Regions from separate parts of the Rhizobium sp. N621 genome, predicted to be linked through region 3. Evidence: riboswitches for the same ligand, from Rfam matches in the RefSeq annotation. Region 3 holds a riboswitch; each other region holds the start of a gene.

Region 1 (9,839 bases), 1.5 Mb from region 3:
TTCCGCATCGCTATCGGCCAGCTCAATCCCACGGTCGGTGATGTCGCCTGCAATCTTGCCAAGGCACGTGAAGCACGCGCTGATGCAGGCCGAGAGGGCGCGCATCTGCTCGTGTTGACCGAGCTTTTCATCTCCGGCTATCCGCCGGAGGACCTGGTGCTGAAGCCGGCCTTCATCCGCGCCTGCTGGAAGGCGGTGGAAAGCCTTGCGGCGGACACCGCCGATGGTGGGCCGGGCGTCGTCATCGGATTCCCCAGGCAGGACGAGAGGGGGCGTTATAATTCCGTCGCCGTGCTCGACGGCGGCAAGGTTATCGCAGTGCGCGACAAGGTCGATCTGCCGAATTACGGTGAGTTCGATGAGAAGCGGGTCTTCGTGCAGGGGGCGATGCCGGGGCCGGTCAATTTCCGCGGCGTGCGGCTCGGCATTCCGATCTGCGAAGATATCTGGGGTGATCTCGGCGTTTGCGAGACGCTGGCCGAAAGCGGGGCGGAGATCCTGCTGTCGCCGAACGGGTCTCCCTATTATCGCGGTAAGGTCGATATCCGTCACCAGGTGGTACTGAAGCAGGTGATCGAGACCGGCCTGCCGCTGATCTATGCCGCCCAACTCGGAGGGCAGGACGAGCTCGTGTTCGACGGGGCGAGCTTCGCCTTCAACGCCGACAAATCGCTCGCCTTCCAGATGAGCCAGTTCGAGACAGCGCTTGCAGTGACGACATGGAAACGTGGGGGAGCCGGCTGGCACTGCGCCGAAGGGCCGATGGCGCGTATCCCCGAGGGTGAGGAGGCCGATTATCGCGCCTGCCTGCTTGGCTTCCGCGACTACGTCAATAAAAACGGTTTCAAAACTGTCGTTCTCGGCCTTTCCGGCGGCATAGACTCAGCGATCTGCACAGCGATCGCGGTCGATGCTCTCGGAGAGGAGCGGGTGCGAACGGTGATGCTGCCCTATCGTTACACGTCGGAAGATTCACTGAAGGATGCAGCCGACTGCGCCAAGGCGCTCGGCTGCCGCTATGACATCGTACCGATCGAGCAGCCGGTGACCGGCTTCAGCAGCTCGCTGTCCAACCTCTTCGAGGGTACGGAGAGCGGAATCACCGAGGAGAACTTGCAGAGCCGCGCGCGCGGCGTCATCCTGATGGCGATCTCCAACAAGTTCGGCGCGATGGTAGTGACGACGGGCAACAAGTCGGAAATGTCGGTCGGCTACGCCACGCTGTATGGCGACATGAACGGCGGCTTCAATCCGATCAAGGACCTCTACAAGATGCAGGTCTATGCGCTAGCCCGCTGGCGCAACGAGAATGTGCCGCCGGGCGCGCTAGGCCCGTCGGGTGAAGTGATTCCGCAGAATATCATCGACAAGGCACCATCGGCCGAGCTGCGTCCCGATCAAAAGGATCAGGATTCGCTGCCGCCTTATCCCGTTCTCGACGATATTCTCGAGTGCCTGGTGGAGAAGGAAATGGCTGTTGAGGAGATCGTCGCGCGCGGCCATGACGTAGCGACCGTTCACCGGGTCGAGCATCTGCTCTATCTCGCCGAATATAAGCGCCGGCAATCGGCGCCGGGCGTGAAGATCACCAAGAAGAATTTCGGCCGCGACCGGCGCTATCCGATCACCAATCGATTCCGCGATCGCTGACGCAATCGACATATCAGTGAGGCAACATGCGCAGCTCGGTCGAGATCTACAATGTGGGGACGGGCAGGGCTCGCGAGGTCTGGCAAACGGACAGGCTGGTGGAAGCGCCGAACTTCTCGCCTGATGGTTCCTACCTGCTGCTCAACGGCGACGGGCTGCTCTTCCGGCTGCCGCTCGATGGCGGCGAGGTGGTCAGGGTCGATACGGGCTTTGCCGTCAATTGCAACAATGATCACGGCATTTCACCTGATGGCACCGAAATCGTCATCTCGGACAAGACCGAATTCGGCAAGTCGGCCATCTATATCCTGCCGATCGAAGGCGGCACGCCGCGGCTCGTCACTGAAAACCACCCCTCCTACTGGCATGGTTGGTCGCCGGACGGGCGTCAGCTCGCTTATTGCGGCATCCGCGACGATCTCTTTGACATCTATACCATTTCCGTTGACGGCGGCGCCGAGACGCGGCTGACGCATGGCGAAGGCCGCAACGATGGACCGGATTATTCGGCCGACGGACAATGGATCTACTTCAATTCCAGCCGCACCGGGCTGATGCAGATCTGGCGTATCCACCCCGACGGCACGGGCCTCGAGCAGGTGACCTCGGACAATCAGGGCAATTGGTTCGCCCATCCGTCGCCGAAAAATGACAAGGTGCTGATCCTGTCCTATGACCCCTCGGTTTTCGATCATCCGCGCGATCTCGACGTGCGGCTGCGGCTGATGGACATGGATGGCGGCAACCTGAAAACGCTGTTCGAACTTTTCGGTGGGCAGGGCACGATCAATGTGCCCTGCTGGTCTCCTGATGGCGAAGAATTCGCTTATGTGCGCTATTTCCCGGCTGATTAAGCCGCTGCCGCCTTGCGCCGCGCGCCAGCGGCTTTCGCCAAGTCTTCCAGTACGGCGACCGACATGTCCCAGTCGATGCAGCCATCGGTGATCGACTGGCCGTAGACCAGCGGTTTGCCGGGGACGAGATCCTGGCGGCCGGCGACGAGGTTGCTCTCGATCATCATACCCTTGATGTGGCGGTTGCCGGCGGCGATCTGCGAGGCCACGGATTTGACGACGCGCGGCTGGTTCATCGGATCCTTGCGGCTGTTGGCATGGCTGGCATCGATCAGGATGCGCGGGGTCACGCCTAGCTTGACGGCCTCGCCGACCACAGCTTCGACATCGTCCGCTTCATAGTTCGGCTGTTTGCCGCCGCGCAGGATGATGTGGCAGTCCTCGTTGCCCTTCGTCGAGGCAATGGCGGCCTGCCCGTCCTTGGTGACGGCGGGGAAGTGATGCGGCTGCGATGCGGCCAGGATGGCGTCGAGCGCGACACGGACGCCGCCGTCGGTGCCGTTCTTGAAGCCGATCGGGCAGGAGAGGCCGGAGGCGAGCTGGCGATGGATCTGGCTTTCGGTCGTACGCGCGCCGATCGCGCCCCAGCTGACAAGGTCGGCAATGTATTGCGGCGTGATCGTCTCGAGGAATTCAACCCCAGCGGGCAGGCCCATTGCGTTGATGTCGAGCAGCAGGCGCCTGGCAATGCGAAGCCCTTCCTCGATGCGGTAGCTGCCGTCGAGATGCGGGTCGTTCATCAGACCCTTCCAGCCGACCGTGGTGCGGGGCTTTTCGAAATAGACGCGCATGACGATTTCCAGATCACTGGAGAAGCGCTGTCGCTGCTCGGCCAGCCGCGCGGCATATTCGCGTGCGGCAACCGGATCGTGGATGGAGCAGGGGCCGATGACGACGATCAGGCGGTCGTCTTCTCCCTCGAGGATCTGATGGATCGCATGACGGTTGCTGGTCACCGTCTCGCTGACGGCAACGGTTCGGGGGATTTCCGCGATGATATCTGCGGGTTTGGTGAGCGGGGTGATTTCGAGGATACGCAGATCATCAATGGTATCGGGCACGGCATGGCTCCTGTTTGGTCATACCGTGCGGAACAAAAAAGCCGCCAGGTAGACTAGCGGCTGTTCGGGTGGTCGTCGCGTCGAATTCAGTTACGCACGGGCCCGCATCCGCTGGGAGCAGCGGTACCAATAAAATCGCGAGGCGTAGACAGAAGTGACCGACATGCGGCGTGTTTAGCGTGGCGGCCTTCCGTTGTCACGCAGAATCTGCGGCCTGAAAGAGGGCTTGGGCGTGCAGCAGTCTCCAATGCATTTGCGAGCGTGGTCGTGACCGGCCGCCGCCTGTTCACCGGCACGTCAGGCGGAAAAATCGCTGTTTGCCTAACGGCCTCATCGGGCTCGGCTGCCTCCGCTTGCCCGCGAAGCGCTTTCCTGAAATAGATACCTCGTCAGGTGCCCGCTTTCACGCGGGAGAATCGGGAATCCGGTGCAAGACCGGAACGTGCCCAACGCTGTAAGGCCGACGCCCGCCGCTTCATCATGCCACTGGCTTTGGCCGGGAAGGCTGCGGCAGACGGATGACGCCAAGTCAGAAGACCGGCCTGGCAAGATAGACCCAACCCGCGCGGACGGCGGGCGGTTGCGTTGTTGGGGATTTGACGATGCGACCCTTTGTTGAGGATGCCCTGTCGGAGGCATCCGGTTTTTCTCCGGCCGAACGCGAGGCCGTGTATCACGCGATCCTGACCCGACGCGACGTGCGCAGCCAGTTCCTGCCCGATCCGTTGCCGGACGATGTCGTGGCGCGGCTTCTGATGGCCGCCCATCACGCTCCCTCCGTCGGCTTCATGCAGCCGTGGAACTTCATCCTGGTGAAAAGCGAATCCGTGCGCGCGCGTGTCCGGGACGCTTTTGCACAGGCCAACGAAGAGGCGGCACTGATGTTCGACGGCGAACGGCGGCAGGCCTACCGCTCCCTCAAGCTCGAAGGCATCGTGGAGGCGCCGCTCGGCATATGCGTGACCTGCGATCCCACCCGCGGCGGCAGCGTGGTGCTGGGACGGACGCACAATCCGCGGATGGATTCCTATTCGACCGTTTGCGCAATCCAGAATCTCTGGCTTGCGGCCCGCGCCGAAGGGGTCGGCATCGGCTGGGTCAGCATCTTTCGTGAAGGCGACCTGAAAACAATTCTCGGCATACCCGAGCATATCGAGGTGGTCGCGTGGCTCTGTGCCGGCTTTGTCGACCGGCTTTATGATGAACCGGAACTCTCGGTCAAAGGTTGGCGGCAGCGGCTACCGCTCGAGGAACTCGTGTTCCATGATGGATGGGGACGCAACGACCCTTAGCGATTACTGCTGTTGTGGTTGCGGGCCCGGCGTTGCCGGATTGGCAAGGTCGATCGAGCCCTGGTCGCCGGCAAGGAATTGCGGGCCGACCTGACGGACCTTGTTCTGCGTGGGGTCGTAGGGACGTTCGGGAACGGATGGCTGCGGCGGGGCTGGTGCTGCCGCGGTATCTTTCGCCGGCGGATTGGTGCGGACCGTCGTGATCGAGCCCTGCTGCGGCGGTTCGCTCAGGGCCTGTTTGCCGCGCATCTCCTCGTAATAGGCGGTGAGATTGCAGGCGCAGGAATTTTTTTCGCCAGGCGCGCGGTTCTTGTAGGCGAAGGCGTTCTTCATGGCGCTATAGGGCGCACCCGTTGCGGCCGAAATCATGTTCGAGGCTTCGGTGCTGGTCACGTCGCGATAAAAGAGCTCGGTCTCGATGCCGGGGCACATCTTGGCGCAGGTCTGGGCATCGCGGCCGAAATCGACCGAGGTGGTGTTCGAACTGATCGGGAAGAAGCCGCCGTCGCAGCTGCGAACGCAGATGGTGCTGACCGGCGAAAACATTTCGGTCCTCGGCAGACCATAACGCGGATCGGCCTCTTCACCGCCGCCGAGCGGGATGAATGTGTCGGTGCGCATCGCCTGTTCCTCTACGCTTGGGGCGGGCTCGCTGGCGCTGCGCTCTGTCGGGGCATAGAAATTTTCGCTGTTGCAGCCATTGCGTTCGAGTGCCGCCGTCAATTCTCGGCGCGCGTCGTCATCGCCGGCCTGGCTGCGCAGCTCGTTGCGGCGGTCCTGGAGATAGCGGATATTCTCGATCATCCGGGCTTCGGCGTCAGAAAGCTCGGCGCAAAAATCGGCATTCTCACCGCCGATCACGACCATGCTGCCTGAGGTGCAGCCATAGCTGCGCAGATCGTTGCGGACTTTGCGCAATTCGAGGTTTTGCTCGGCGATTGCGCTGGCGTATTGGCGGGCTTCCGGACCGTTATTGTTGCCGATCGATCGTGGTAGGTCGGCAAGGCGACCGCGCAAGTCATTGCAAATAGCGCTGCTCTGTGCGGCGGCCGGCGATGCCAGCGCAAGCACAAGAGCAAGAGACAGGTTTCGGCGTTTCACGGCGTTGTCCGGGAATGAGAAAGTGTCGATCGGTCAAAGGTGGCGTCCATCCGCCGTACCTTGTCTCTTAACGTGTTTCTCTTAATAAGCTTGGATCAATTCCTAGCGCATTTTCGAGATTTTATCCAGAAGATGCAGGTAATCCTCCGTCAGGTAAGTCGGCACAGCATTGCACCCGGAGGCGGACACTGGAGCCGTCAACAGCAGTTCCCTTCTTCATACGAATTGTTATTCTCGGCGCTCGTTCCTGTGGGGAATTGGCTTTCACTGAGGATGAAGCAATGCGCTACATGCTGATGCTGCATGCGGACGAAACTGCCGGGAACTCCATAGCGCCCGAGGACATGGCGCGTTTCATGGGGCAGATGTATGCCTATCAACAAGCGCTGGAGAAGGCGGCTGCGTTCGTCTCGAGCAATGCGCTCGTCAGCTCCTCTGAGGCCAGTCTCGTTCGTGTTCAAGGAAACGAGGTCAGCGTTCTGGACGGCCCTTATGCCGATGTTCGCGAACAGTTCGGTGGGTACTTTATCATCGACGTCGCCGATATGGACGAGGCCAACAAATGGGCGGCACGCTGCCCTGCCGCGACCTGGGGAACCGTTGAGGTTCGTCGCATCAGGGACGCGTCGGAATATGCGGAATGACGGTTTCTGGTTCCAGCGTTGCCCGAGGTGTAGCAGAGCGGGTGGCGCGCGAGAGCTACGGCCGACTCGTCGCTTATCTTGGCGGGCGCTTGGGTGATATCGCGTCCGCCGAGGATGCGCTCGCGACGGCTTTCCTCACGGCTCTCGAAAAATGGCCTGTCGATGGCGTGCCCGACAACCCCGATGCCTGGCTGTTGACCATCGCCCGCAGGCGCAAGCTCGATGACTGGCGCAGGCACAAAGTGAAGGCGAAGAGCGCCGATCATCTTGCTCTCATTACCGAGGAACTCTCGACCGCGGCGGAAATGGACGAGGAGATTGCGGACAGGCGACTGGCGCTCATGTTTGCCTGCGCACATCCTGGCATCGATGTCTCGGCGCGAACGCCGCTGATCCTCCAGACCGTGCTGGGCTTGACCGCTGCAGATATCGGCGCACGGTTTCTCGTCTCTCCTGGGGCCATGGGGCAGAGGCTTGTAAGAGCCAAAGCGAGGATCAGAGATGAGAAAATTCCGTTCCTTGTGCCGGAGAAGGAGGAACTGTCGCACCGCTTGCCGCCTGTACTCGCCTCCATCTATGCCGCCTATACCAGCGGGTGGATGGACATCGACGGGGCGGAAGCGCTTGGACAAGAGGCAATCTGGCTCGCAAGCGTGGTCGTATCCCTGCTTCCGCAAGAGCCGGAACCGAAAGGTCTTCTCGCGTTGATGCTTTATACGGAGGCGCGGCGATCGTCTCGCAGAGGCCCCGACGGCGCATTCGTACCGCTGGACAGCCAGGATGTCGGACTTTGGGATCGCAAGCAATTGCGCCTCGCCGAAGGACTCCTCAGAGAAGCAAATGCAAACGGTCCGACCGGCCGCTACCAGATCGAGGCGGCCATCCAATCTGCTCATGTCGCGCGCCGTTTGAGCGGTATCTCAAACTGGCAGGCCGTCGTTTCTCTCTATGACGTGCTGGGCAGGATTGCCCCGTCGCCTGTCGTGACACTCAATCGGTGCGTGGCCCTCATGCGGATAGGGCAGGTGGACGCGGCTCTTGATGACATACATGCGCTTGCCCGCGATCCGCGAATGGCCGACTACCTGCCGTATTGGACGGCCCGCGCGCAGATTTGCGCCGATCTAGGCAGGCATGTCGAGGCGGCGGAAGCTTTCACGATCGCTATCGGATTGTGTTGGTCGGAGGCAGAACGACGCCACCTCGAAGAACAGCGCTCAAAAGTTTTGTGTTGATGCGAGCTTTTTTGCGCGGCCTGTCGAAATCGACAACTCCTTCACGACATCCGTTTGTCCAACCAAGGAGTACGACATGACCACCACTTCAATAACTGTCCAGAGCATCTTCGCCTCCGCCGCCGTTTCCAACTTTGACGAGGCGCTCATCTGGTATGAGAAGCTCATGGGACGTCCCGCAGATAGCAAACCGATACCGGGCATGGCTCAGTGGCGTAATATGGGCGGAGCCGGCCTGCAGGTCTGGAAGGATAACGAACGCGCCGGCAACGGGATCATAACGATCGTCGTCCCCGAGCTCGAGGTTGAGCTCGAAAGGCTTTCGCGTCAGGGCTTGCAACTCGCCAACAAAATCGAAGGCGACTTTGGGCGCGTGGCTCAGATATTCGACGGTGAGGGCAACCGGATCAACCTGGCCGAGCCTCCCAAACGATCTGCGAACAACTGACGTCGCCGTCTCCAGACCGTTCAGCCTTTGGCCCAGAGCAATGCCTGCTTTGGGCCAAGGCCAGAAGCGGCTGCCAGACCATCGGCGCCGCTGACATCAGTAGTTGACACAACGGAAGGTACAATTCCAATGTCCGCTTCGGGCAACGGGCTTAGCGAAGGCGAAAATGGCAGTCATTTCCACCGAGCTATGCTGCCCCGCAATGACAGCCGGGGTGCCGGAAGCTCAACACGGGCTCCACGTCTTCGTGGACGGTTGTTATGACCCCTGTTCCGGGCACGGAGGCTGGGCCTTTGTCGTCTATCGCGAGGCGGCGGAAATCGCATCCAGCTTCGGCGGTGTGCGTGATTCCGCCAATAATTCGATGGAATTGACCGCCGTCTTGCAGGCAGTCATGTGGATCAATAGCGAAGCAACGGGCGAAGCCGCGACCATCTGGTCGGATTCGATCTATGCCGTCAAAGGCTGCAACGACAGGCGGCACATTTGGAAGAATAACGGCTGGAAGAAAAGCGGTCCGAACGGGCACGCCCGAAGCCGGACCATCGCTAATGCGGAACTCTGGAAAGCGGTCGATCTTCAACTATCACAGAATGCCCTGGTAACCATTGCCTGGTGCAAGGGTCATTGCGGCATCGCCGGCAACGAACGCGCGGATGAGCTTGCGGATGGAGGACGGCTATCGGTACAGGGTGCGTGACATCTCTAGCATATCAACCGCTGGAGATGCTCGGGACAAGCCCGAGCATCACGAAATAGGCCCTGCCGACTTTATCAGCAGCCTGCAGCTTTCACGCCGGCTGCGATGCCTCGACGACGGCGAGTGCGGCCATGTTGACGACGCCGCGAGAGGTGACCGAGGGTGCGAGGATGTGGGCCGGCATGGCGGCGCCGAGCAGGATCGGGCCGACATGCAGGCCGTCGGTCATCGACTTCACAACGCCGAGCGTGATGTTGGCGGCATCGAGGTTCGGGAAGACGAGGAGGTTCGCCTCGTCATGCAGCGTGGTGTGCGGCATGACGCGCTTGCGTAGCGCTTCGGTGATGGCGCTTTCGCCGTGCATTTCGCCATCGACTTCGAGATCGGGGGCAGCGTCGCGTACAAGCTGTAGCGCGTTGCGCATCTTTGTCGCGCTTTCGGACTCGCGCGAGCCGAAATTGGAATGCGAGACGAGGGCAGCGCGCGGCGTGATGCCGAAGCGGCGGATTTCCTCGGCCGCCATGACAGTCGCCTCGGCGATCTCTTCGGCGCTCGGATTGAAAGTGACGTAGGTGTCGGTGAAGAAGGTGGCGCCACGCTGCGAGATCATCAGGCTCAGCGCCGAGAAATCGCGGACATCCTTGCGTTTGCCGATGATCTGACGCACGTCGCGCAGGTGCTTTTCATAACGGCCTTCGAGGCCGCAGATCAGCGCATCGGCCTCGCCGCGCCTCAGCGCCAGCGCGCCGATGACAGTCGTATTGGTGCGCACGATGGTGCGGGCGGCTTCCGGGATGACGCCGCGGCGGCCGACGAGCGAGAAATAGAGATCGACATATTCGCGGAAACGCGGA
Region 2 (9,839 bases), 1.4 Mb from region 3:
GACAGCCGGGCGTGGCCCGACCCAAGGAGCAGCCATGTCGCAGTCGAGTGGGTCGAAGACAGACCCCTCCCCAACCCCTCCCCAGAGGTGGGAGGGGCTTGCTGGACGCGCCGCCTCCACATCATCTTTGAGTGCAGAGATTGCCGCGGGCGCAGCGGTAAGTCCCTCCCCCTTGTGGGGAGGGGTTGGGGAGGGGTTTCTCACAGCATCCCCAGCAATCGCCCGCTGCAGACTCGCATCCCCGCCCTCGCCGAGCCCGCGCGGCACCCGCGCCAGCGCCACGGTCAAGTCCGTCAGCAGCCGCCCCTCCGGCGACACGCCGAACACGTGCAGCCCATCACGGATCTGCATCTCCTTCAGATCGCAGAGATAGGCATCAAGCTTCTTCAGCGCCTCACCTTCGCTCTCGCCTTTCGCAATCCCCGCATCCCGATCCAGCCCGATATCGGTGACGAGATCGAGGATCTGGCGGCTGAGCAGCCGGATACGGCGAGGGTCGCCGCCAGCGGCCTGGTAATATTCGTCGACCAGCGCCTCCAGATCCTTGAGCGGCCCGTAGCTTTCGGCCCGCGTCAACGGTGGCGTCAGGTGGTCGATGATGACGGCGGCGGTGCGGCGCTTGGCCTGCGTGCCCTCGCCCGGATCATTGACGATGAAGGGGTAGAGATGCGGCAACGGCCCGAGGATCGCTTCCGGATAACACGTCTCCGACAGCGCCAGCGCCTTGCCCGGCAGCCATTCGAGATTGCCGTGCTTGCCCATGTGGATAACGGCGTCGGCGCCAAATTCGCGCCGCAGGAAAGCGTAAAAGGCAATATAGCCATGCGGCGGCACGAGATCCGGCGAATGATAGCTCTCCTTCGGATCGATATTGTAGCCGCGCGCCGGCTGGATGCCGACCAAGACGCCGCCGAAACGGGCGAAAGGCAGGGCGAAGACGCCGTCGCGAAAATAGGGGTCGTTCTCCGGCTCACCCCAGCGCGCCCTCACCTCATCCTGAATCTTTTTGGGAAGAGATTCCAGGAAGTTTTTGTAGCGACTGAGCGAAAGAGCCTCGCGGATGACCCGGTCGTCATGCCCGGAATTGGTCGGCCCCTCCATCAGATGGCGGATCAGCGCGTCGCCGTCGGCCGGAACATCGGCGACCGGATAATTCGCACCCGCCATCGACCGAAGCACCTCGATGCTGCCGGCCGGCGTGTCGAGCCCGACGCCGTTGCCGAGCCGGCCGTCGCGGTTCGGATAATTCGCCATAACGAGGGCGATGCGCCTCCTATTGGCGGGCGTCCCGCGCAGCCGCGCCCAGTTGGCGGCGAGCTCCGCCGTGTAGCGCACTCGACCGGCATCGGGCAGGCTGGCGACGATGTTCGCCTCGACAGCCGTGTCGTAACGCGCCGCCGTCTTGAAGGACACCGCCCGCGCCAATACGCGCCCGTCGACTTCGGGCAGCGCCACATTCATGCCGAGGTCGCGCGCCGACAGACCTTGAGACGAAGCCTCCCAGGCGTCCCGCGACGAGGCCGACAGGATTGCCTGCAGCACGATGGCGTCATTGACCTCAAGCACGGTCGGCTCGCGATCGGCACCAGGGGCGGAGACGGCAAAGCCTGTGGTGTTGATGACGACATGGGGCTTGAGGTGGGCGAAGATGGATTCGAGGATTCCTTTGGAGACGGGGTCTTTGAGGCTGTAGGCGAAGACCGGCAGCGGGTGCAGGCCCTGCGCTTGCAACGCCTCGATCAGGGCTTCGATGGGTCGGGTTTCTCCACTTTGGACGAGGGCGCGGTAGAACGCGATGGCGACGATAGAGCGGATCGTAAGTTCGGTATCCACCTTTTCCGTCGAATGTTCGCCCTTATCTTCGTCCGCGCGTGCGGTACCCCCCTCTGCCCTGCCGGGCATCTCCCCCACAAGGGGGGAGATCGAGTCGCCGACAGGGCTTCTCCAAACAACTGATGTAGGGCGACGGTCTCGCTCCTTGCCGATCTCCCCCCCTGTGGGGGAGGTGTCCGGCAGGACAGAGGGGGGTGCTTCCGCAGAAGTGCCAGAAACCAGCCTCTTCCACTCCTCAGTTCCAACCAGCCCCCGCCCCGGCCACCAGATGCCAGCCTTCATCAAAGGCGCGGCCGGCGCCGGCTTCTCCGCCCCTGACAGCATCGCCGATGCATAAGTGAGAAAATCCCGCGCATTGGCGTCGCCGCCTTCGATCAGATAGGCCCAGAGCGCGTTGAGATCGTCGAGGTCAACATTGGAGAAAGGAACCAGCCCGGCATCCGGCTTGGCATCGCCAGGCAACACCGCGATCAGCGCACCGTTGCGGGTTGCCGCCGCATGCAACGCCTCCAGCGCATAGTGGAAGTAGCTCGCCCCACCCAGCGCCCGCACAACGATCAGCTTGGCGTGCCGGGCCGTTCGCTCGACATAGGTATCGACCGACATCGGATGCTTGAGGCTCATCAGGTTCGCGAGCCTCAGCGAATGCGACATCCCCTCACACTCGCGATAGGCGGCCGCGATCGCGGCAAGCTCGGTGTCGGCAGCCGACAGGAACAGGATATCGCCCGGCGACTGGCCGAGGTCGATCGCCTCCTCGCCGTCGCTGATCGTTCCCTGCTGGGCCAGAAGCAGATGCATCGATTATCCCTGAATGAGCGCTTCGATCGCTTTGCGCACCGCGTCCTGGTTCATTTCGTGCAAGCCGATGACGACAAGGCGCGTGCGGCGCGCCTCGCCCGCTGCCCAGGCGCGGTCGAAATACTGGTCAATGCGGCTGCCGACGGCCTGCAACTGCAGGCGCATTGGCTTGTTCGAAACGTCGATGAAGCCCTTGAGGCGCAGCACGTCATGCTCAGCGATGATGTCCTTCAGCTTCTCGACAAAGCCTGTCGGATCGGAAACGGCGCCGAGTTCGACAACGAAGCTGTCGAATTCGTCGTGGTCGTGCGGCGTCCCTTCCTCGTGCTCCAGCTCGTGATGGGACTTGCGGTTGGCGATATCGTCTTCCGTGCCGATGCCGAGGCCGAGCAACACGCCGGCCGGCACCTCGCCATTCATGGCCTCGATCATGACCGGCTTGCGGGCGACGCGGGAGGCAACTTCGCTCTTCACGCGGCCCAGGCCATCGCCATCGATCAGGTCGGTCTTGTTGAGCACGATGAGATCGGCGCATGTGAGCTGGTCTTCGAACAGCTCCTCAATCGGGCTCTCATGATCGAGCGAGTCGTCTTCGCTACGCGCCGCCTCGACCGCATCATGGTCGTCGGCGAAACGACCGGCGGCAACGGCCGCGCTGTCGACCACCGTAATGACGCCGTCGACGGTCACCTGGGTGCGGATATCAGGCCAGTTGAAGGCGGCGACCAGCGGCTGCGGCAGGGCGAGGCCGGAGGTTTCGATGACGATATGGTCGGGCCGCTGTTCGCGCTCCAGAAGCTTCGTCATCGTTGGGATGAAATCGTCGGCGACGGTGCAGCAGATGCAGCCATTGGTGAGTTCGATGATATCGTCCTCGCTGCAATTCTCCGCGCCGCAGCCCTTCAGCACCTCGCCATCGACACCGAGATCGCCGAACTCGTTGATGATAAGCGCAATCTTTTTGCCGCCGGCATTGGTGAGCAGGTTGCGGATCATCGTCGTCTTGCCGGCGCCGAGGAAGCCGGTGATGACGGTTGCGGGGATTTTCTGCTGGTTCATGGAACTTCAACCCTTCATTTTCAACGGCAGACCGGCCGCGATGAAATAGACTTCGTCGGCCTTCGCCGCGATTATTTGGTGCAGCCGTCCGGCATGGTCGCGAAAATCGCGCGCCATTCGATTGTCAGGCACGATGCCAAGGCCAACCTCGTTGGAAACAACGACGATCCGCGCCCTGGCGCTAGGCAGGAAATCGGCGAGCGCCGTAAACTCCGCTGGGATATCTCGCTCCTCCATTATCAGATTGGTCACCCAGAGCGTCAGGCAGTCGATCAGCACAATGCGCCTCTCGCCGTCGATGGCGGTAAGCTTCTCGACGAGATCGAGGGGCTCCTCATGCGTCGTCCAGGAGGGGCCGCGATCGGCCTTGTGCTGGGCAATACGCGTCCGCATCTCCTCGTCCCAGGCACGGCCGGTGGCGAGGTAGTGGCGCTCGAGGCCGCTTGCCATAACGAGATTTTCGGCAAAACGGGATTTGCCGGAGCGCGCGCCGCCGAGGATGAGGGTGGTGGTCATACTGAAGCGGCCTTCGGAGAGAAGATGTGGCCGTTAGCCGTCGAGGCTGTGACACCCGCATACTCGACATAAGCGGCCGAAATCACCGCACCGCCGCCACTGTATCGCACCACCGCAGGCGGCACTGAATTCGTTCGTTCAGCCAAAACAACCTCCGTGCTGGCAGCGGGTCTCTTGCCCAGGGTTGGGCTTTTCGCCCGGCACGGAAGGCAGGTCTCCTGGCTCGCGGTTATCGGCGGCGATCGGGGCGAACCGGAAGCCCGGTCGCCCCTGATCGTGCCAGCGGATCTGCCTCGCCTTCCCGGCTGCCTCGATGAAAAGGTGGACGATTCGTAGAGATAGAGGCGTCCGACCCCGGTTGATCACCATGCATTTCCAGTGGCTTTTCCGGCATGTCGCCCATCCCACCCGCCTGCACGATTGCAGCCCGCCAGCCGAAAGGGTTCGATGCCGGATGGAAGACCCTGACCGCTCTACAGTCGCGGGGTCGGCTGTGATGAAGGCGCCCGATGTGGGTCCGCCCCGTCACATTCCCTTTTCATCCGGAAAGCGAAATGCCGATCCGGAACCATCCGTTATTCCTCGGATGGTTAGGCAAGCCGGCGGGTGAAGTCAACCGACCTTCGCAAACACCTTCCCGCAACGTTGCGCGAAAGGCCAGCCAACACCACTGACTCTACCGGAAATATCGTCTTTTATCAGATGCTTACGTCATAAATATTTGACCCGCCGGTCGGCTTTTCGCCGCAATTGCGTTGCAAGGCAACCGCACCTCCGCCCTTGACCCGGCCTCTCCTCGCCTAGTTGTCTAGCCATGCTTATGAAATTGGATCGGCGCCGCCTGCGCACGCTGCGTGTTTTCTTCGATCCGGGGCGGCTGCGTGCGCTGACGCGCCGCAGCGAAGTTGGCCTGTCGCTGACAGGCGCCATCGTCGGCATCGCTTCGGGCCTTGCCGTGACCGGCATGAGCTATGTCTCCAACCAACTGCACCAGCTTGTTTTCGGCATCGCCGACAGCGACAGGCTGAGCGCGTCTGCCATCGAGGACAAGATGCTGCTGCTCACCGCCCCCGTCATCGGTGGCGCCCTGCTCGGCCTACTGCTCCTGGTCCTCGCCAAACGGCGCAAGAAACCAATGGTCGACCCGATCGAGGCGAACGCACTGCATGGCGGCCGCCTCTCCCTGACCGATAGCATCATCGTTGCCGTACAGAACCTGATCTCCAACGGCTTCGGCGCCTCCGTCGGCCTGGAGGCCGGCTATACCCAGCTCGCCGCCGGCATCGCCTCCAAATTCGGCCTGAAGCTGCAGCTACGCCGCTCGGACCTGCGCATCCTCGTCGGTTGCGGCGCGGCCGGCGCCATCGCCGCCGCCTTCAACGCGCCGCTGACGGGCGCCTTCTACGCCTTCGAGCTGATCATCGGCACCTATACCATCGTGTCGTTGACCCCGGTCGTCGTCTCCGCCCTCGTTTCAACCCTCATCGCAAGGTTGCTTGTCGAGGGCGATTTCACCATCGATATCGGCAGCTTCGGCTCGGTCGTGCCGGCCGATTATATCCCGGCGCTGCTGCTCGGCGTCTTCTGCGCCGGCGTTGGCATTCTCCTCATGCAGGGCGTAGCCTTCATCGAGGAGGTGGCGCGCAAAAGCTCGATCGCCCCGCCCTTTCGCCCGGCGCTCGGCGGCATCATCGTCGGGCTTCTCGCCATGATCTCCCCCCAGGTTCTTTCGGCCGGCCACGGCGCGCTGCATCTCAACCTGTCCCGCGACGTGGCGATCCCGGCGCTGATCGGTCTCTTCCTCCTGAAATCCCTTGCCTCGGCGATCTCGATCGGCTCCGGTTTCAGGGGCGGGCTGTTTTTCGCCTCGCTGTTCATGGGCGCCCTGCTCGGCAAGCTCTTTGCTTATTGCGCTCCCTATTTCGCCGATGCGACATTGACGCCGGTCATTTATGCCGTGGTCGGGATGAGTTCCCTGTCGGTCGCCGTCATTGGCGGGCCGCTGACGATGACCTTCCTGGCGCTCGAAATCACCGGTGATTTTCCGATCACGGCACTGGTTCTTGCCGCCGTCATCACCTCCTCGCTCGTCGTGCGCTCGACCTTCGGCTACTCCTTTGCCACATGGCGCTTCCACCTGCGCGGCGAAAGCATCCGCAGCGCCCACGACGTTGGCTGGATCCGCAATCTGACGGTGAACAAGCTGATGCGCGCCGACGTGAAAACGGCAAGGGCCGATATCTCGTTGGAGGAGTTCAAGAAGACCTTCCCGATCGGCTCAACCCAACGCGTCATTCTCGTTGAGGAGAACGACAAATATGCCGGTCTCGTGCTGGTGCCTGAGATCTACGCCAACCCGACCGACGCCCAGGACGAGAGCCAGACGCTTGCCGATTTCGTCCGCTACCGCAATGATTTCCTGCAGCCGCAGATGAATGCCAAGCAGGCGGCGGCGATCTTCGACAAGAGCGAAAGCGAAGCGCTCGCCGTCGTCAACAATCTGATCGAGCGCAAGGTGGTGGGACAGCTCAGCGAAAGCCACACGCTGCGCCGCTACAGCGAAGAACTCGACCGCCGCCGCCGCGAGGTGTCGGGCGAGATTTGAGCGAGCCTTAAGAAGCGGCGCCGGCAAGCCTGAAGACGTCGACTCTCTTGGAAACGCCACGCAGCTCGAAAGACCCGAGATAGTCGCAGGGCACGGCGCAGGTCGCTGCGAAGCTCTCCGACAGCAGCAGCGGCTGCTCAAGCGCTCCGCACAGCTTTTCAAGCCGCGAAGCCTCGTTGACGGCCCTGCCGATCACGGTGAAGTCCAGCCGGCCTTGGGCACCGACATTTCCGTAAAAAACCTCGCCGAGATGCAAGACGACATCAATCCCGATATCGGGGCCACCATTCAGCGTCCGTTCGCGATTGAGCTCCTCGTTTGCCCTCAGCAGGTTCTGCGCCGAAGCCAATGCGGCTTTGCAAGCCATTTGCGGATCCTCGGTGTCCGTCGGAAAGATTGCCAGCACGCTATCGCCCATGAACTTGAGGATCTCGCCGGAATTCTCCTCGACGTGCCGGTCGATCAGTTCGAAGTGCTCGTTGAGAAAGCCGACGATCTCCCCCGGCTGATAGGCCTCGGTCAGCGCCGTGAAGTTGCGGAGGTCAGCAAGCAGGATGGCGGCATCGATGGAGCCGCCCATCCCCCTGCGGGTTTCACCGGCAAGGATGCGCGCGCTCGTCCTGGCGCCGGTATAGACGGCGAGGATATCGGTCGCGGTCTTGGAAACCGCGACACGGTAAGCGGCAAGCCCCAGCGCTGGGAACAGTTCATCGATGATCGCCAGCTGATCATCTGAAAATCCGCCCGGAGAATCGCTCGTTAGAGAGAAACCGAGCCCGCGCAGCGCGACTTCCTTCGGGAACTCGAAAAGATTGACCACATGGTCCGTGCCACCGGCAAGCGCAAATTCGTAGAGCTCGCCATAGTGGAGACCCTCGCCTTTCGCCAGGTTCCACCGCCCCGTCTTCTCACCGCGGTTCAGAAGATAGAATATCGGCGTCTTCTCAAAGTTGCGCTCGGTCTCGCTGCCGTGCTCCGCATTCTCGAGAACAGTCTCACCGCCCCGCATGAAATTGGCGGCGATGCCGCGATACATCGGATGTAGGGACGGCATGCGGATGCTTGCGCGCCAGATCGGAAACCCGTCCGCGATCAGCCGTTCACACAGGCCGGCGACGAGATCGCCGATATGCTCGCTGGTGATTCCCTGCTCTATAACCCACTGGATATGATCTTTAATTTTGGAAACCTCCGCATGAGGATGGGAAACCTGGAATGGGCGTCACCATCGAGGCCGGTGCCGGGAACAACAGGACAGGTGCCGAAAGGGCCTAGCCGCACACACTACTTATTAGCCTGCTTCGCATTGCGATACTACTCCCGCGCGAATTATGTGATAGAGAATACAGATAGGTATGCGCCGTGTGGCCCCCTCATCTGCCTGCCGGCATCTTCTCCCCGCCGGGGAGAAGGGACTCGGGGCAGCGCCTCGCTCCCATTTGAGACCATTACGGTAGGAAAACGATGGTCGGCGGCTTGCTCCCCTCTTCGCCCCGGCAGACCCCGGCGGGGAGAAGGGTGGCCCGAAGGGTCGGATGAGGGGGCCATACGGCTCACTCTTCACTGCCCTTGCGCTCAGTAAATTCTCCCGACCTCCAGCAATTCACCCAACCACCGCGCATCCAGGCAGCGCTCCAGTTCCCCGGCAACCTCATCAAGCGCCCGCTCCACGCTCTCACGGTAGTTCCCCTGTCCGCCGGAAAGCCCGAAGCTTTCCAGCAGCCGGGCGCGATAGGCATCGCTCCCGAAGAGCCCGTGTAGATAGGTGCCCATGATCCGCCCATCCGCCGAAACCGCTCCATCGGGCGCGCCGTCGACGATCGCGGAAGGCCTGACACAATCCGGGCCGCGGGTGATGCCGAGATGGATCTGGTAGCCGGAAAGCGGCGCGTCATATTCGGTCGAGCGGGCATGGCTGTTGCGCACGGTCTTCTCAGGCGCCATCTCGGTTTCGACGTCGAGAAGCCCGAGCCCCGGCGTCTCGTTCGTGCCGCCCTCGATGCCGCGCGGGTCATGCACCATGCGACCGAGCATTTGATAGCCGCCGCAGATGCCGATCACCCGCCCGCCGCGCCGGACATGTGCCGCAAGATCGCGGTCCCAGCCTTGAACTCTGAAATCGGCGAGGTCCGCTATCGTCGATTTCGACCCTGGAAGAATGACGAGGCTCGCATCGGCAGGCAGCCGCTCGCCTGAGCGCACGAAGACCAGCTCGACATCCGCCTCCGCCCTCAGCGGATCGAGGTCGTCGAAATTGGCGATGCGCGGCAGCACCGGCACGGCGATCTTCAGCGCCCCGGCACCGCCCCTCGCCAGCCGCTCGAGCACGACCGAATCTTCGGCCGGCAGACGCGCGGCAGCCTGCAGCCACGGCACGACGCCGAAGCAGGGCCAGCCGGTGAAGCCTTCGATGGCGCGGATACCGTCGTCGAACAGCGAGATGTCGCCGCGAAATTTGTTGATGAGATAGCCCGCGATCATCGCTCGATCGCCCTCGTCGAGGATCGCCTTCGTGCCGACCAGCGAGGCGATGACGCCGCCCCGGTCGATATCGCCGACGAGCACGACGGGCACGCCCGCTTTCGTCGCAAAGCCCATATTGGCGATGTCGCCGGCCCTGAGATTGATTTCTGCCGGCGAGCCGGCGCCCTCGACGATGATGAGGTCAGCGCCGGCAGACACCTTATCGAAGCTTTCGAGTACGGCGCCGAGCAGTTGCGGCTTCAGCCGCTGATAATCCCGCCCCTTCGCCTGTCCGAACACCCTGCCCTGCACGATGATCTGGCTGCCGCTTTCCGATTGCGGCTTGAGCAGCACCGGGTTCATATGAACCGAGGACGGCGTTCGGGCGGCGAGCGACTGCAGCCATTGCGCCCGGCCGATCTCGCCGCCGGCATCGGCGACCGCCGCGTTGTTCGACATATTCTGCGGCTTGAACGGCCGCACGGTCAGCCCGGCATTGGCCGCCAGCCGGCAGAGACCAGCCACCAACACCGTCTTGCCGACATCCGAGCCGGTTCCCTGC
Region 3 (9,839 bases):
GGCCGGAGATCGTGCTGAAAGTCGTCGTCTTCGACGATCCCGATTATGCTTTCGCCCGAGAGGTGGGCCAGCGCTACCCCTATATTCCCTTGTACCTTCAGCCGGGCAATCACACGCCGCCCCCACCCGAAGACGATGACGCGCGCATCGATATCGACGGCGTGATGGATCGCATGCATTGGCTTGTCGAGAAGGTGACGGCCGACGGATGGTTTGCGCCACGCGTGCTGCCGCAACTGCACGTGCTGCTGTGGGGAAACAAGCGCGGCGTCTGAGCCCGCCTAAAGCGTGTCGCGATCTTTCAGATTCGCTCCACGCTTTAGGTCTTTGTTTTTACGCAGTTCGTTGTCGTAAAACCACTGCGCACTTTTGCGCGACATGCTCTACCGCTCCGGGAAAGCAAAGACATCGACAGGTTCTCCGAGCCCGCGCAGCGGGAAGGTGCCGAGACTGTCCATGTCTTTCGCGCAGCCTGCCATTTCGACGAAGGCACGCGACAAGAGTACCGGACGCTTGACCTCCTTGGTCAGGCTTTCCAGCCGCGAGGCGACATTGACCGCCGGGCCGATGACGGTGAAATCCAGCCGTCGGCGAGAGCCGATATTGCCGTACATGACGTCGCCGACATGCACACCGACCCCGTAGCGTAGCGGTTCGCGTCCCGTGCGCAGGTGCTCCTCGTTCAGCTTGGCCATCGACGCCTGCCCCTCGCGGATCGCCTCCAGCAGATCGAGGCAGGCCGTTTTCTTGGCCAATGGGAAGATCGCCAGCAGCCCGTCTCCCATGAACTTCAGGATTTCCCCGCCATGCCGTTCGATCGGGTCCGACATGGCATCGAAATAATCATTCAGAAGATGGATAACGTCGTCGCGCGGCCAGAGATCCGAGATCGCCGTGAAATCGCGCAGGTCGCAGATCATGATGGCTGCGCCGACGGTCGCGCCGCTGCCGCGGGTCGTGACACCCGACAGGATCTGCTCGCTCGCATGCGGACCGACATAGGTCTGCAGCAGCGTGCGCGCCATGATGTTCTTCAGCCTGATTTCGCTGACGAGGGTCAGGGCCGGCAGGAGATCGCGCAGGAAATCGACATGTTCGCTCGCAAAACCGCCCGGCCGGCAGGTGGAAAATGTCACGACATGCCGTTTGCCGAAGGTGTGTTCGATCGGCCAAGCGATATATTCGGTCAGGCCGTCGTCATGCAGTTCCTGATAGAATGAATCCAGGTCGCCGTCGGCTGCGCCTTCCAGCCGTTTGCGCAGCTCCTCGGCACCCTGATGGATCGCATTGATCGGACTGTTCAGAAACTCCGGCGTGTTTTCGATGCCATAGGCGAATGTGTCGATCTTGGCCTCCGCCAGACCTTCCTTCCACAGGATGCGGGCGCCGATCCATTGCGGATGGTTCGTGCGGAAATGCAGCGTCGCCCGCGTCACCGGCACCCCTGCCGAAAGCAGCTTGCCGCACATCTCGACCAGGATATTGTCGATGAAGCGCTCGCCGCGCGTCTCGTTCACCAGCCAGTCGAGAATCCGTCTCCTGCGGATCGGCCAGACACCCTCCTCCGCCTCAACGGCACTCCCGACCTTGTTTGGAAAAGACGACATCAAAAACTCCCGTTACGCCGCGTCACCGGCAAAAGCCGGATCCGATTTCCGCTGTATGTGGTCGACAGGCAGGCAAATGATAAGGGGAAACTGCGATCAAGTCTCAAAAATCCCAGTCTTCATCCTCGGTGGCCATTGCCTTGCCGATGACATAGGAAGACCCGGAGCCTGAGAAAAAGTCGTGGTTCTCGTCGGCATTCGGCGACAATGCCGAAAGGATCGCCGGATTGACCTTGCAGGCTTCGGCCGGGAACAGCGCCTCGTAGCCGAGGTTCATCAACGCCTTGTTGGCGTTGTAATGCAGGAACTTCTTGACGTCTTCGCTCAGCCCGACGCCGTCATAGAGCGCTTCGGTATATCGCGCCTCGTTGTCGTAGAGTTCGAGCAAGAGGTCGAAAGCGAAATCCTTGATCTCCAGCCGGCGCTCTTCGGAGAGCGTTTCAAGGCCGCGCTGGAACTTGTAGCCGATATAATAACCGTGCACCGCCTCGTCCCGGATGATCAGCCGGATCATGTCGGCCGTATTGGTGAGCTTGGCGCGGCTCGACCAGTACATCGGCAGGTAGAAGCCGGAATAGAACAGGAAGCTTTCGAGGAAGACACTGGCGACCTTCTTCTTCAGGGGATCGCCGGAGCGATACTGCTCGATGATCAGCGCCGATTTGCGCTGCAGGAATTCGTTCTCCTCCGACCAGCGATAGGCATCGGCGACATCGGGCGTCGAGCACAGCGTCGAGAAGATTGAGGAATAGGAGCGCGCATGCACCGCCTCCATGAAGGAGACATTGGATAGCACTGCCTCCTCATGCGGTGTCGCCGCATCCTCCATCAGCCTGATGGAGCCGACGCCGTTCTGGATCGTGTCGAGCAGCGTCAGGCCGGTGAAGACGCGAATTGTCAGCTGCTGCTCGGCCGCCGTCAGCGTCGCCCAGGAGGGAATGTCATTGGACAGCGGCACCTTCTCCGGCAGCCAGAAATTGCCGGTCAACCGGTTCCAGACTTCGAGATCCTTGTCGTCCTCGATGCGGTTCCAATTGATGGCGCGCACGCGGGAGGCTGGCTTCAGTTGCATGTTCATTGTGGTCCCTCTTGAGGAATGCGTCCGGATTTGCCCCTCATCCGCCTGCCGGCACCTTCTCCCCGCCTGCGGGGCGAAGGATATGCCGCATCGGCTTCGTCAATCCTCGACACTGCGTTTGGCACGTCCCCTCTCCCCGTTTTTACGGGGAGAGGGTTAGAATGAGGGGCAAATCCTCAGAAGCGAAATCAAATCACAACGTACACGACACACACCCCTGCACTTCCGTACCCGAAAGCGCCATCTGGCGAAGGCGGATGTAGTAGATCGTCTTGATGCCCTTCTTCCAGGCGTAAATCTGCGCCTTGTTGATATCGCGCGTCGTCGCCGTGTCGCGGAAGAACAGGGTCAGCGACAGGCCCTGGTCGACATGCTGGGTCGCCGCCGCATAGGTATCGATGATCTTCTCCGCCCCGATCTCGTAGGCGTCCTGATAATAATCGAGATTGTCGTTGGTCATGAACGGGGCCGGATAATAGACCCGGCCGATCTTGCCTTCCTTGCGGATCTCGATTTTCGAGACGATCGGATGGATCGAGGAGGTCGAGTGGTTGATATAGGAGATCGAGCCCGTCGGCGGAACCGCCTGCAGGTTCTGGTTATAGAGCCCGGACGCCATGACAGCCGTCTTCAACTCCGCCCAATCGTCCTGTGTCGGAATATGAATTCCTGATTTGTCGAACAGCGCCTGCACCTTCTCGGTCGCCGGCTTCCATTCCTGCTCGGTGTATTTGTCGAAATAGTCGCCGCAGGCATATTTCGAATTTTCGAAGCCCTTGAAGCTTGTGCCGCGTTCGACCGCCAGCAGGTTCGAGGCGCGGATCGCGTGATAGGTCACCGTATAGAAATAGATGTTGGTGAAATCGACGCCTTCCTCCGAACCGTAGAAGATGCGCTCGCGGGCGAGATAGCCGTGCAGGTTCATCTGGCCGAGCCCGATCGCATGGCTCTCGTCATTGCCCTTCTCGATCGACGGCACCGAGGCAATATGGCTCATGTCGGAAACGGCCGTCAGCGCCCGGATCGAGGTCTCGATCGTCTTGCCGAAATCGGCGGAATCCATGGCTGCGGCAATGTTCAGCGAGCCAAGATTGCAGGAAATATCCTTGCCGAGATGCTTGTAGGAGAGGTCGTCATTGTATTCGCTTGCCTCGCTGACCTGCAGGATCTCGGAGCAGAGATTGCTCATCGAAATGCGCCCGGCAATCGGGTTCGCCCGGTTCACCGTGTCCTCGAACATGATGTAGGGATAACCACTCTCGAACTGAATTTCGGCGAGCACCTGGAAGAATTCGCGCGCCTTGATCTTCTTCTTCGAGATGCGAGCATCCGCCACCATCTCCCGGTACTTTTCCGTCACCGAAATCTCCGTGAAAGGCACGCCGTAGACGCGCTCCACGTCGTAAGGCGAGAACAGATACATATCCTCATTGTTTCTCGCGAGTTCGAAGGTGATGTCGGGCACGACGACACCGAGCGACAGCGTCTTGATGCGGATCTTCTCGTCGGCATTTTCGCGCTTGGTGTCGAGGAAGCGCATAATGTCGGGGTGATGAGCGTTGAGATAAACGGCGCCGGCTCCCTGACGGGCACCGAGCTGGTTGGCATAAGAGAAACTGTCTTCGAGCAGCTTCATCACCGGAATGATACCCGACGACTGGTTCTCGATCTGCTTGATCGGCGCGCCGGCCTCACGGATATTTGTCAGCGACAGCGCCACGCCGCCGCCGCGCTTCGACAATTGCAGCGCCGAATTGATCGACCGGCCGATCGATTCCATATTGTCCTCGACCCGCAGCAGGAAACAGGAAACCAGTTCGCCGCGCTGCTTCTTGCCGGCATTGAGAAAGGTCGGCGTCGCCGGCTGGAAACGGCCGGAAATGATCTCGTCGACCATGTCGCGGGCAAGGGCCTCGTCGCCCCGCGCCAAGGTCAGCGCCACCATGCAGATGCGGTCCTCATAGCGCTCGAGATAACGCTTTCCGTCGAAGGTCTTCAGCGTGTAGCTGGTATAATATTTGAAAGCGCCGAGGAAAGTGGGAAAACGGAATTTCCTGGCATAGGCCCGATCGAAAAGGTCGCGGACGAAATTGAAGGAATATTGGTCGAGCACCTCCTGCTCGTAATAGCCCTCAGTGACGAGGTAATCGAGCTTTTCTCGAAGATTGTGAAAAAACACGGTGTTCTGGTTCACATGCTGCAGGAAATATTGCCTGGCCGCCATGCGATCCTTGTCGAGTTGGATCTTGCCGTCATCGTCATAGAGGTTCAGCATCGCGTTCAGCGCGTGATAATCGAGCGTTTCAGCCGCCTTCAGCGGTTTTGCGCCCGCATCCCGCGTCAGATTTGTTCCCGTGTCCAAAATCGTCCCATCCCGTCTTTGACATTGGCGACATCCTCGGCCGTTCCCAGAAGCTCGAACCTGTAGAGATACGGCACCTGGCACTTCTTCGAGATGACATCGCCGGCTAGCCCGTAGGTCTCGCCGAAATTGCTGTTGCCCGCGGCAATCACGCCGCGGATGTTGGAGCGGTTTTCCGCATCGTTGAGGAAGCGGATCACCGGCTTGGGCACGGCTCCCTTTACGATCCCGGGGCCGCCGTCGCCGCAATAGGTAGGCAAGATCAGCACATAAGGTTCCCGGATATGGATGTCCTCAGCGCCAAGGGGAATGCGCGCCGCGCGCAGCCCCAGCTTCTCGACGAAACGATGGGTATTTCCGGATCGGCTGGAATAATAGACGATCAGCCCCATCGCTTTTCTCAGCTCAGGAAAGCGCGCTGATCATGTCGGGTCGGAAACCCGCCCAATGCTGGCTGCCGGCAACCACGACCGGAACCTGCATGTAGCCCATGCCGCGCACACGTTCGAGCGCTGCGGCATCCTGGGAAATATCGACGATTTCATAGTCCACGCCCAGGCGGTCGAGGGCGCGGTAGGTGGCGGTGCATTGGACGCAGGCCGGCTTGCTGTAAACGGTAACGCTCATCATGTTCCTCGTGATGTCAATGGATTCAGGACGCAGGGCTGGATCGGGCGCCGTACGGCGTCCGGGACAATGCTTGACAATGATGTGGCAAGGTTGGCGCTTTAAACGCCTGATATCATCCCTCGCAGGATGTGCGCGGGCGACGGCCTTGATGTTCTCGACATGACTTCAAACCCCGAAGTGCTCATGCGGACGTTCGGGGCAGCGCAACAGACGCGGATTCATTCCGCCTTCGTAGACGCGACCTTCCGGACACCCCGCCCGTGGACGTTTCGTTCGAGGCAGGTCTCCTGGCTCACGGGTCGAAGCACTCTGCCCCAGCCTTCCCAAGGCATCATGCCTCAGTGACCTGAAATCGGGCAGTTGCTCGCCGCTTACAGTTGCGGGGGCAGCTCCGGCATCGCCGCGCCATGATGGCGCCACGCACCGTATTCCCGTCTTAGCCCTCAATCCTCACGAATCGAGGGAACCTCGAACACTAGATATAGTACGCGAATCCAAATTCACGTCAACGGATGGTTTGTGCATTGCGTTACGGCAGGTTTGAAATCGCTGTATTCCTGTGAAAAACAGGGATAACGAAAGCTTAACGAAAACAGGCTGTGGAGAAGGCCTCGACGTGAACCGGCCGACAAGCTGGCTCCTAGGCTGCTGACAAAGCACTGCAACCCGCGACGTCATCCTCGGCCTTGTGCCGAGGATCTGCGCACGTCCAATTAAGCATCTGAAAATTAAACCGTTTTCCTGCCTGATAGTTGCGGTGGTTAGATGCTCGGCACAAGGCGGAACATGATGGAGGAGACTTTGTCAGCAAACTGAGAGCCGGCAGATGGCCGGCTCCGCTATTTTCGATTCCCCGGGTAGGCCGGAATCGGCAGTCTTCCCGCCGCCAGTCGGGTTCATACCTTTATCCGAAGCAATCGCAGCGCATTGATCGTCACCACCACGGTGGCGCCGGTATCGGCGAGGATCGCCGGCCAGAGCCCGGTAATGCCGGCGATCGTGGTCACCAGAAAGAAAGCCTTCAGCCCGAGCGCGATGGTGATATTCTGCAAGATATTGCGCATCGTGCGCTTGGAAAGCGCGATCATCCGCGCCACGTCGCCGACGCGTCCGTGCAGCACGGCGGCATCGGCCGTCTCCAGAGCCACATCCGTGCCGCCACCCATGGCGATGCCGATGTCGGCGGCGGCGAGCGCCGGCGCGTCGTTGATGCCGTCGCCGACCTTGGCGACGACGAAACCTTCGCGCTTCAATTCACCGACGACCCGCTGCTTTTCCTCGGGCATCATCTCGCCGCGCCAGTCGATGCCGAGCATGCCGGCGACGGCGGCCGCCGTCCGCTTGTTGTCGCCCGTCAGCATCATCGCCTTGACACCGGCCGCCTTGAGCGCCGAGAGCCCCACTTCGGCATCCTCGCGCGGCTCGTCGCGCATGGCGATCAGGCCGGCCGCAGCGCCATTGACGAGCAGCACCGATACGCTCTTGCCGTCATCATTGAGCCCTGCAATACGCGCCTCCTGTTCCGCGTTGAGCGCCCCACGCTCGCGTGCGGCAGGCGGCGACAAGAGATCCACTGTCTCGCCGCCGACTTTGCCGGTGACACCCTTGCCCGGCAGCGCTTCCAGTTCGAAGGCGGGCGGCACGGGCACGCCGTCCGCTTTGGCGCGGTGGAGAATCGCCAGTGCCAGCGGATGGCTGGAGCCCTGCTCGAGCACAGCCGCGCGCGACAGGAGCTGCGCCTCGCTCAATCCGAAGGAAAGGATGTCGGTGACCCGAGGCTTGCCTTCCGTCAGCGTGCCCGTCTTGTCGAAGGCGACCATCGTCACCTTGCCGAGCGTCTCCAGGACCGCGCCGCCCTTCATCAGCAATCCGCGCCGTGCGGCCGCCGACAGCGAAGCGGCGATCGCCGCCGGCGTCGAGATGACAAGGGCGCAGGGGCAGCCAATCAGCAGGATGGCAAGGCCTTTGTAGATCCATTCACTCCACGCGCCGCCGAAAAACAGCGGCGGAATGACCGCGACCAGTGCGGCGACGACGACGACACCTGGCGTGTAGTAGCGCGAAAACCGATCGATGAACCGCTCCGTCGGCGCCTTCGATTCCTGCGCTTCTTCCACCAGCTTGACGACGCGAGCAATGGTATTGTCGGCAGCGGCTGCCGTGACGCGAACCCTGAGCACCGCATCGCCATTGACCGTACCGGCATAGACGACGGCATCGACGCCCTTACGCACCGGCGTGCTCTCGCCCGTCACCGGAGCCTCGTCGATCGCGCTCTCGCCTGATACGATGACGCCGTCGGCAGAGATGCGGTCGCCGGGACGAACCATGATGACCGCGCCGACGGCAAGACTTTCCGCCGGCACCTCGCGCATCTGCCCATTGTCTTCGAGCAGCGCGGTCTTCGGCACCAGGGCCGTCAGCGACTGGATGCTTTCACGCGCCCTGCCCGCCGCCACGCCTTCGAGCAGCTCGCCGACGAGGAACAGGAATACGACCGTTGCCGCTTCCTCGCCCGCATTGATAACGACGGCGCCGACGGCGGCGATCGTCATCAGCATCTCGATCGAAAACGGCGTGCCTGACAAAGCCGCCATGACGGCTCGCCGCGCAATCGGCAGCAGACCGACCAGTATCGCGACCAAGAAGGCATAGGACGCGATCGCCGGCACCAGATGGCCGACGGCATAGGCGACAACGAGTGCCGCACCCGAAAAAATGGTCAGGCGGCCTTTCCTGCTCCGCCACCAAGGACCGGTCATCAGCGCATGGTCGTGCCCATGCAGGCCTTCGATTTCCTTCTCGTCATGGGCATGGTCGTGATCATGCCCGGCACGGTCGTGATCTCCATGGCCATGAGCGGCATGATCGTGATGATGGTGCGGGCGGCCTTCACGCGCGGGCGTCGCATTTCCGGTAAAGGGCGAGACGGAATAACCAAGCCCCGTCACCTTCCTCTCGACTGCCTTGAGATCGCTGCTGCCGTCATGCCGGACGATCATGGTGCCTGTCACCACCGAGACGGTGACATCGGCAACGCCTGCTATGCGCCTGACTGCGGTGTCGATCTTGCTCGCGCAGGCGGCGCAATCCATGCCGCCGACCCTGTATCGTGTCACGCTCGTCTCAGCCATATCCGCTTCCTTGTCAAACAGAAGCATCCCCCCTACATCCTCTAGCGACTAGAGGTGCAAGAGAAAAATCATGAAAAAGATCACGATTGGCGAGGCGGCCCGTCGAAGCGGCGTGAAGGTGCCAACGGTGCGCTATTACGAAAGCATCGGCCTGCTCGCGGCGCCGAGCCGCAGCGAAGGCAACCAGCGATCCTTCGAACCTGCCGACATCAGCCGCCTCGCTTTCATCCGCCACGCGCGCGAGCTCGGTTTCGAGATCGAGGCGATCCGTACGCTGCTCACGCTGCAGGATGATCCGAACCAGTCCTGCGCCTCGGCCGACGCCATCGCCAAGGCTCGCCTCGTTGAAGTCGAGCAGCGCATCCGCAGCCTGACGGCGCTTAAGGCAGAGCTCGAAATCATGGTGGAGAGTTGCGGCCACGGCCGCGTCGATCAATGCCGCGTTATCGAGGTTCTCGCCGACCACGGTCAGTGCACGCATTCGCACCATTGACAAATCTGCACCCTTGCAGGTGATCGGCGCCCGCGGCAAAACTGCGCCGGAAAGAATCGGGCGAAGACATCATGAGCCAGAAACGGATTGCGATCATCGGCGGCGGCCCGGCGGGCCTTGCGGCTGCCGAGCGGCTGTCGCTCTCCGGCCACGCGGTGACGGTCTACGACGCCATGCCGACCTTCGCGCGCAAGTTCCTGCTGGCCGGCAAGTCGGGCCTCAATATCACCCATTCCGAGGACTATGCCCGCTTCGCCACGCGTTTCGGCGCGGCTTCAGCCCGTCTTCGTCCCGCTCTCGATGCCTTTACCCCTGGCGATGTCACGGATTGGGCCGCAGGGCTCGGCACCGAGACCTTCGTCGGTTCCTCCGGTCGGGTTTTCCCGAAGGTGATGAAGGCTTCTCCTTTGCTGCGTGCCTGGCTCAAACGGCTGGAAGAACGGGGTGTCGCGTTTCGCACCCGCCACCACTGGACCGGCCTCGTCGAAGACGGTTATGTTTTCGAAACGCCGGAAGGGCGTAGCATCATCCATTG

What was found. A riboswitch is a leader RNA that binds a small molecule or an ion and turns the genes downstream of it on or off. The one in region 3 is predicted to bind cobalamin.
Region 1: linked by a shared signal. The riboswitch ahead of bluB (5,6-dimethylbenzimidazole synthase) and the one ahead of nrdH (glutaredoxin-like protein NrdH) in region 3 are both predicted to bind cobalamin.
Region 2: linked by a shared signal. The riboswitch ahead of cobU (bifunctional adenosylcobinamide kinase/adenosylcobinamide-phosphate guanylyltransferase) and the one ahead of nrdH (glutaredoxin-like protein NrdH) in region 3 are both predicted to bind cobalamin.

What each region holds. Positions count from the first base shown of each region.
Region 1 is NZ_CP013495.1:2,478,646-2,488,484, reverse strand. It holds gene AMK00_RS12095 (NAD+ synthase) at 1-1,650, shown strand, start outside; gene AMK00_RS12090 (TolB family protein) at 1,677-2,504, shown strand; gene AMK00_RS12085 (3-deoxy-7-phosphoheptulonate synthase) at 2,501-3,565, opposite strand; cobalamin riboswitch at 3,940-4,125, shown strand; gene bluB (5,6-dimethylbenzimidazole synthase) at 4,168-4,857, shown strand; gene AMK00_RS12075 (DUF2865 domain-containing protein) at 4,861-5,958, opposite strand; gene AMK00_RS12070 (YciI family protein) at 6,240-6,602, shown strand; gene AMK00_RS12065 (RNA polymerase sigma factor) at 6,599-7,837, shown strand; gene AMK00_RS12060 (VOC family protein) at 7,914-8,285, shown strand; gene AMK00_RS12055 (ribonuclease H family protein) at 8,452-8,985, shown strand; gene AMK00_RS12050 (NADP-dependent malic enzyme) at 9,077-9,839, opposite strand, start outside.
Region 2 is NZ_CP013495.1:2,612,631-2,622,469, forward strand. It holds gene cobN (cobaltochelatase subunit CobN) at 1-2,634, opposite strand, end outside; gene cobW (cobalamin biosynthesis protein CobW) at 2,638-3,693, opposite strand; gene cobU (bifunctional adenosylcobinamide kinase/adenosylcobinamide-phosphate guanylyltransferase) at 3,700-4,209, opposite strand; cobalamin riboswitch at 4,649-4,797, opposite strand; gene AMK00_RS12745 (chloride channel protein) at 5,024-6,814, shown strand; gene AMK00_RS12750 (adenylate/guanylate cyclase domain-containing protein) at 6,822-7,994, opposite strand; gene AMK00_RS12755 (cobyric acid synthase) at 8,390-9,839, opposite strand, start outside.
Region 3 is NZ_CP013495.1:3,993,279-4,003,117, forward strand. It holds gene queE (7-carboxy-7-deazaguanine synthase QueE) at 1-275, shown strand, start outside; gene AMK00_RS19175 (adenylate/guanylate cyclase domain-containing protein) at 384-1,607, opposite strand; gene nrdF (class 1b ribonucleoside-diphosphate reductase subunit beta) at 1,711-2,685, opposite strand; gene nrdE (class 1b ribonucleoside-diphosphate reductase subunit alpha) at 2,879-5,047, opposite strand; gene nrdI (class Ib ribonucleoside-diphosphate reductase assembly flavoprotein NrdI) at 5,026-5,439, opposite strand; gene nrdH (glutaredoxin-like protein NrdH) at 5,453-5,674, opposite strand; cobalamin riboswitch at 5,938-6,163, opposite strand; gene AMK00_RS19200 (heavy metal translocating P-type ATPase) at 6,574-8,811, opposite strand; gene AMK00_RS19205 (MerR family transcriptional regulator) at 8,882-9,304, shown strand; gene AMK00_RS19210 (TIGR03862 family flavoprotein) at 9,376-9,839, shown strand, end outside.